One region of the Bradyrhizobium sp. ORS 111 genome, then DNA from elsewhere that is predicted to be linked to it. Evidence: predicted binding sites of a transcription regulator. Region 1 holds the regulator's gene; each other region holds the start of a gene.

Region 1 (2,265 bases):
GTAGATGCCGCAGGAGATCGCCGCCACATTGTCGCGCAGCACGTTGGTCTTCAGCATGTTGCGGGTCTTCATCCAGTTGATGCAGTCGGCCAGCGCGACCCAGGCGCCGGTGATCGAGGCCGTGCGGGTGCCGCCATCGGCCTGGATCACGTCGCAATCGACGGTGATCTGGCGCTCGCCCAATGCTTCGAGATCGATGGCTGCGCGCAGCGAGCGGCCGATCAGCCGCTGGATTTCAACCGTGCGGCCGCCTTGCTTGCCGGCGGAGGCCTCGCGTCGGGTGCGCTCCAGGGTGGCGCGCGGCAGCATGCCATATTCGGCCGTGACCCAGCCGCGGCCCTGACCCTTCAGCCAGGGTGGCAGCCGTTCCTCCAGCGTCGCCGTCACCAGCACATGGGTGTCGCCGAACTTCACCATGCAGGAACCCTCGGCGTATTTGACGACGCCGCGTTCCAGCGACACGGGACGCAGTTCATCGGGCGCACGGCGGCTTGGCCGCATGAAGTCCTCCAAAAATCCGAGAGAAGTGGCTGGCCGTGCTTGTAGGAGGGGGAACGGGCAGCGGCAAGGGTTTTCGGCCCCCGGTGGGTGCCTGGTTGTTGGGGCCGAATGCATGCTTGTCACCGGCCTCCTGGATCGACAAATTAGGGGTAATGTGAGGGACTGGAGTGTGGCTCATCACGATCCGATAGGCTTGATCGCACCGCATGCGGGGCTGGCTCAGCTCAACGAGCGTTCGCGCGACATTTTTCGTCAAATCGTCGAGAGCTATCTGGCGACCGGCGAGCCGGTCGGCTCGCGCAACATCTCGCGCCTGATCGCCTTGCCGCTGTCGCCGGCGTCGGTCCGCAACGTGATGTCGGACCTCGAGCAGCTTGGCCTGATCTATGCCCCGCATACCTCCGCCGGCCGGCTGCCGACCGAGCTCGGTCTGCGCTTTTTTGTCGACGCCTTGATGCAGGTCGGCGATCTCACCGAGGACGAGCGCCAGTCGATCCGAACCCAGCTTGCCTCGGTCGGTCGCGCGCAAACGGTCGAGGCTGCGCTCGAGGAAGCACTGATGCGGCTGTCGGGCCTGACCCGCGCCGCGGCGGTGGTGCTGACGCCGAAATCGAATGCGCGGCTGAAGCACATCGAATTCGTCCGGCTGGAGCCGGAGAAGGCGTTGGTCGTGCTGGTCGGCGAAGACGGTCAGGTCGAAAATCGCGTTCTGGCGCTGCCGCCAGGTGTTCCCTCTTCGGCGCTGACCGAAGCGAGCAATTTCCTCAATGCACGGATTCGGGGCCGCACACTGGCCGAAGCGCGCCTCGAGCTCGAGACCGCGTTGACGCAGAGCCGGGCCGAACTGGACCAGCTCACCCAGAAGGTCGTCGCGGCCGGAATCGCGAGCTGGTCCGGCGGCGAGCACGAGGATCGGCAGCTCATCGTGCGCGGCCATGCCAATTTGCTCGAGAATCTGCATGCGCTCGACGATCTCGAGCGCATCAAGTCGTTGTTCGACGACCTCGAGACCAAGCGCGGCGTGATTGATTTGCTCGGCCGCGCCGAACGCGGAGAGGGGGTGCGGATCTTCATCGGTTCGGAGAACAAGCTGTTCTCGTTGTCGGGTTCCTCAACCATCATGGCGCCTTACAGCGATGCCCAGGGCCGGGTTGTCGGCGTTCTCGGCGTGATCGGACCGACGCGGCTGAATTATGCCAGGGTGATCCCGACGGTCGATTACGCCGCGCGCATCGTGAGCAAGATCCTCGGCGGCTGACCGAAGCCGGAGGGACCGCTTGATTTTCGCCGCCAAAGCACGATATCCCGCCTGACCAATCCCCAAGATTTGAACCGACGCGAGTTTTCGAGAAGGCAAGCCATGACCGATCCGAACCGGACGAATGACAATACCGACAATCCGGCGCCGACGGGTGAGCCTGTGGTCTCCAAGCCCTACGTCATGCCTGATGATCCCGAGGTCGGGTCGGCCGAGGCCCTGGCCAAGGAACTGGTGGAGGCGCGCGACAAGACGCTGCGCACGTTGGCGGAGATGGAGAACCTCCGTCAGCGCACCCGCCGCGAGGTCGCCGATGCCAAGACCTACGGCATTACCGGCTTTGCCCGCGATGTGCTCGAGATCGCCGACAATCTGCAGCGCGCGCTCGACGCCGTTCCGGCCGAGGCCAAGGAAGCCGCCGATCCCGGCCTGAAAGCGCTGATCGAAGGCGTCGAATTGACCGAGCGCTCGCTGCTCAGCGCGCTGGAAAAGAACGGCGTGAAGAA
Region 2 (2,265 bases), 1.3 Mb from region 1:
CAGGCCACCCAGCAGATCCTCGAGGCCACCGAAGCGATCGACCAGGCCGCGACCGCGCTGTCGAAGAATATCACGCCGGATCAGCAGAAGCTGCTCAGCGAAGATATCCAGGAGCGCGTGATCGCGATCTTCGAGGCCTGCAACTTCCAGGACCTCACCGGCCAGCGCATCAGCAAGGTGATGCAGACGATGAAGTTCATCGAGCAGCACATCAACGAGATGATGGACATCTGGGGCGGCGTCGACGCGATCAAGGCGCACGTGCCGCCGATCGTCGACACCCGCGAAGGCGATGCCCGCCTGCTCAACGGTCCGAAGCTCGACGGCGACGCCGGTCACGCCTCGCAGGACGACATCGACGCGCTGTTCGATTGAGAAGCGGTCAGATCAGAACAAAAAACGCCGGCCCAAAGGCCGGCGTTTTTATTTTCATTTGGACCGTCATTCCGGGTTCGACGCTTGGCGTCGCCCCGGAATGACGTGCGAGCGGCTTTACGCCCTCGGTGCGCAGCGGACATAGACCATGTTGCCGTAGCGGACGGCGGCGTCCTTGTCGACGAAGCGGGTGATCAACACGCGGCCGTCGAAAGAGATAATCTCGCGGTCCTGCTCGCCGGGCGTCGGACCGGGCGGGCCGATATAGTTCTTGCCGCTCGGAGACCCCTTCAGCCGCAATTCCTGCGGGGTGGCCTGGTCGGCCAGATGCATGATGACGCCGCCATTCTGACCGGCACCGATCACGTAGGGCTGCTTGCACTGGGCGCGCGCGGCGGCCTCGGTGCGGGCGCGGTCGGCGGGATTCTGGTACGAAGCGAGCCCCCAGCGGCCGACGATCTCGTCGGGCCTGATCGAGGCCGGCATTTCCGGAGCAAGGCCCGGCCCGGGCCCCGGCTCGGGGTTCGACGATAGTGACGGCAAGTTCGTGCTGCTGCATGCCCCCAGGGTTATCGTCAGCGCCGAGACAGCCGCGAACCGTGCGACCAATCGCGCGTTGAGTGACCTGATCATCTGTATCATCCCCCCGACAATGTCCCAGCCGCACCCATCCCGGCAGCCAAGCGTAAAACTTAAGACCGAGCAATGACGTCCGACGAAATTGCGGCATCGCTACGATTTGGTTTCCGTCTCACCATCCTATATTGGCCTCACCAAGGCCTTAACCCCGGTTTGCTTGACAGAAACAGCGCCAGGCCATATTTCCCGGCGCGCAATTAGCACTCTGGCACCACGATTGCTAAATGGTGGCCGGGCGTCCCGCCCGGCGCCGACCCGGGCCGGCATCCAACGCCGGGCTCGATGAACCAGACCTGAAACCAGCCTCCAAGAGGGAACGTCATGGCTAAATCCAAATTCCGCCCGCTGCACGACCGCGTCGTGGTCAAGCGTATCGATGCCGAGGAGAAATCCAAGGGCGGCATCATCATTCCGGACACGGCCAAGGAAAAGCCTTCCCAGGGCGAAATCGTCGCCGTCGGCCCCGGTGGCCGCGACGAGGCCGGCAAGCTGATCCCGATCGACCTCAAGACCGGTGACCGCGTGCTGTTCGGCAAGTGGTCGGGCACCGAGGTCAAGATCGACGGCGAAGAGCTCCTGATCATGAAGGAGTCCGACATCATGGGCGTGCTGGTCTGATCGTCATTCAACTGCGCGGCCGCTACACCCATTCGTCGTCATGCCCGGGCTTGACCCGGGCATCCATCGTTCTTCGAAAGATGGATCGCCGGGTCAAGCCCGGCGATGACAGGTGCGGGAGCAGCAAGCGCATCTCTCAAAGCTGACAGGAGTTCAAGATATGGCTGCCAAGGACGTAAAATTCGCCGGAGACGCCCGCGAGCGCATGCTGCGCGGCGTGGACGTGCTCGCCAATGCGGTGAAGGTGACGCTCGGGCCGAAGGGCCGCAACGTCGTGATCGAGAAGAGCGTCGGCGCACCGCGCATCACCAAGGACGGCGTCACCGTCGCCAAGGAGATCGAGCTCGAGGACAAGTTCGAGAACATGGGCGCGCAGATGCTGCGCGAGGTCGCCTCCAAGACCAACGACACCGCCGGTGACGGCACCACCACCGCGACCGTGCTGGCGCAGGCGATCGTCCGCGAAGGCGGCAAGTCGGTCGCCGCCGGCATGAACCCGATGGACCTCAAGCGCGGCATCGACATCGCGGTCGCAGCCGTGGTCAAGGACCTCGAGAAGCGCGCCAAGCCGGTTGCTGCCTCCTCCGAGGTTGCCCAGGTCGGCACCATCTCGGCCAATGGCGATGCCGCGAT
Region 3 (2,265 bases), 1.8 Mb from region 1:
GACCTTCAGGCCGCCGCGCAGGCGGTTGACGACGAGGGTGGCGAGCGCTTCGCCTTCGACGTCTTCAGCGACGATGACCAGCGGCTTGCCGGTCTGCACCACGGCCTCGAGCAGCGGCAGCAGCTCGTTCAGCGAGGAGAGCTTCTTCTCGTTGATCAGGATGTAGGCGTCGTCCATCTCAACGCGCATCTTGTCGGCGTTGGTGACGAAGTAGGGCGAGATGTAGCCGCGGTCGAACTGCATGCCCTCGACGACGTCGAGTTCGGTTTCGAGCGACTTGGCTTCCTCGACCGTGATCACGCCCTCGTTGCCGACCTTCTTCATGGCGTCGGCGAGGAACTTGCCGATCTCGGCGTCGCCGTTGGCCGAAATGGTGCCGACCTGGGCGATCTCCTCGTTCGAGGTGACCTTCTTGGAGTTCTTCTGGAGGTCCGCAACGACGGCTTCGACCGCGAGGTCGATACCGCGCTTCAGATCCATCGGGTTCATGCCGGCGGCGACCGACTTGGCGCCCTCGCGGACGATTGCAGCCGCCAGCACGGTGGCGGTGGTGGTGCCATCGCCGGCCGCGTCAGCGGACTTGGAAGCGACTTCGCGCACCATCTGGGCGCCCATGTTCTCGAACTTGTCGTCGAGCTCGATCTCCTTGGCGACGGTGACGCCGTCCTTGGTGATGCGGGGAGCGCCGAACGACTTATCGAGCACCACGTTGCGGCCCTTCGGACCGAGGGTGACTTTCACCGCGTTGGCGAGAACGTCGACGCCGCGCAGCATGCGGTCGCGTGCGTCTACGCCGAATTTGACTTCTTTGGCTGACATGGTTGATTTCCCTGAGTTTCATTTCATCTCACCCTGGATAGGACGCCCAGCAGGCGCTCCTCAGGGGTGAGCGGTGCGAGCAGTGGATTAGGCGGCCTTCTTGCTGGAAGATATTTCGGTGAGAACGCCCATGATGTCGCTCTCCTTCATGATCAACAGCTCCTGGCCATCGATCTTGACCTCGGTGCCCGACCATTTGCCGAACAGCACGCGGTCGCCGATCTTCAAATCAATCGGGATCAACTTGCCTGCCTCATCACGGCCACCTGGGCCGACGGCGATGACTTCGCCCTGGGAGGGCTTTTCCTTGGCTGTGTCTGGAATGATGATGCCGCCAGCGGACTTCTCTTCTGCGTCGATGCGCTTGACGACGACGCGGTCATGAAGTGGACGGAAAGTCATACAGTCCTCCTAACTATTTGCACGAGTTAACGATTCTCGACTGTTAGCAGTCGATGCCGGCGAGTGCTAACGCAGGCGGAACTGAAATAGGACAGGCTTCTTCCGGAGCAAGGGTCTGTAGCAAAAAAATTGGCGCTTACCCCCTACCTAAAGAAGGAGCCCGCCGTTTGCCGACGGGACCTTCCGACCAAAGCCAAGACGATTTGGTGGCCCCATTATGCCTCGGGCTACGCCCAACCCGACCAGCAGGTAGCGGGAACGACTTCGAGTTTTCTAAAGGCGTCCTTGGGTCCGGGACTTGCCACCGGTTGGGCTCGCATAAGAACCCTGAAAGATCTCTGACGGCCGGAAACGGCACTGCATCTGAAAGCAGAGGCTCTCATTCTTTTCAGCCGCGGCTCGCAGGCAATGTTGCGAGCAGTTCTCAATCCTCACTATTCTCCCCCCTCGTAGAACAGCTCCAGCGGCAGACCGACCAGAGCCTTGCCGATCCAATCGCGCGCGATCACATTAGAGGGCCCCATCGCGATGGCCGCGCGCGCGTCGCGGAAGGCGCGTTCGATCGGCCCCCGATGGTACCCATAGCCGCCCGTTACCGTCAGAGCCGTGGCCGCGACTTTGTTGGCGACTTCGGCGGCATGCACCTTGAACTCGGTCAGCGGGATAAGGATTTCACTCTGCGGCCTGCCAGCGCGCCACAGCGCGTCCAGTTGGCCCGCGAGTTCGTTGCGCCAAGGCCGCAGCGTCTCGACCAGCACCTTGGCTGCCCCGAGTTCCTGCCGGATCGCTTGGTAGTCCGAAAGACTCTTGTTCCGATCCCTATGCACGAAGCGTGTGGTGTGCGCGACCGCCGCGTTCAGCGCGCCGCGCGCCACACCTTCCCAGACAGAGCCGAGCCCAATCAAGTAGACGGGCGACACCCCGTCATAGATAATCTCCTTGCCCTGCCCTTCGGCACCAAGCCTGTCGCGTTGTGGTACACGCACGTTGATGTAGCGGATTGCGCCCGAATGATTAGCCTTGACACCCAGCGCATCCCATGGC

The links. Region 1 encodes HrcA, which represses chaperone genes, less so after heat shock. Its sites were predicted from a motif close to GTTAGCACTCNCNNNNNGNGAGTGCTAAC; they were not measured.
Region 2: groES (co-chaperone GroES) is a predicted target of HrcA. The motif match lies at 1,211-1,239, and genes of this name have one in related genera.
Region 3: P6U30_RS09115 (co-chaperone GroES) is a predicted target of HrcA. The motif match lies at 1,264-1,292, and genes of this name have one in related genera.

The regions. Positions count from the first base shown of each region.
Region 1 covers NZ_CP120701.1:179,680-181,944, reverse strand. The annotation lists gene rph (ribonuclease PH) at 1-501, opposite strand, end outside; gene hrcA (heat-inducible transcriptional repressor HrcA) at 671-1,759, shown strand; gene grpE (nucleotide exchange factor GrpE) at 1,862-2,265, shown strand, end outside.
Region 2 covers NZ_CP120701.1:6,936,451-6,938,715, forward strand. The annotation lists gene P6U30_RS31930 (protein phosphatase CheZ) at 1-375, shown strand, start outside; gene P6U30_RS31935 (hypothetical protein) at 493-1,008, opposite strand; gene groES (co-chaperone GroES) at 1,336-1,632, shown strand; gene groL (chaperonin GroEL) at 1,793-2,265, shown strand, end outside.
Region 3 covers NZ_CP120701.1:1,970,047-1,972,311, reverse strand. The annotation lists gene groL (chaperonin GroEL) at 1-819, opposite strand, end outside; gene P6U30_RS09115 (co-chaperone GroES) at 907-1,221, opposite strand; gene P6U30_RS09110 (acyl-CoA dehydrogenase family protein) at 1,656-2,265, opposite strand, start outside.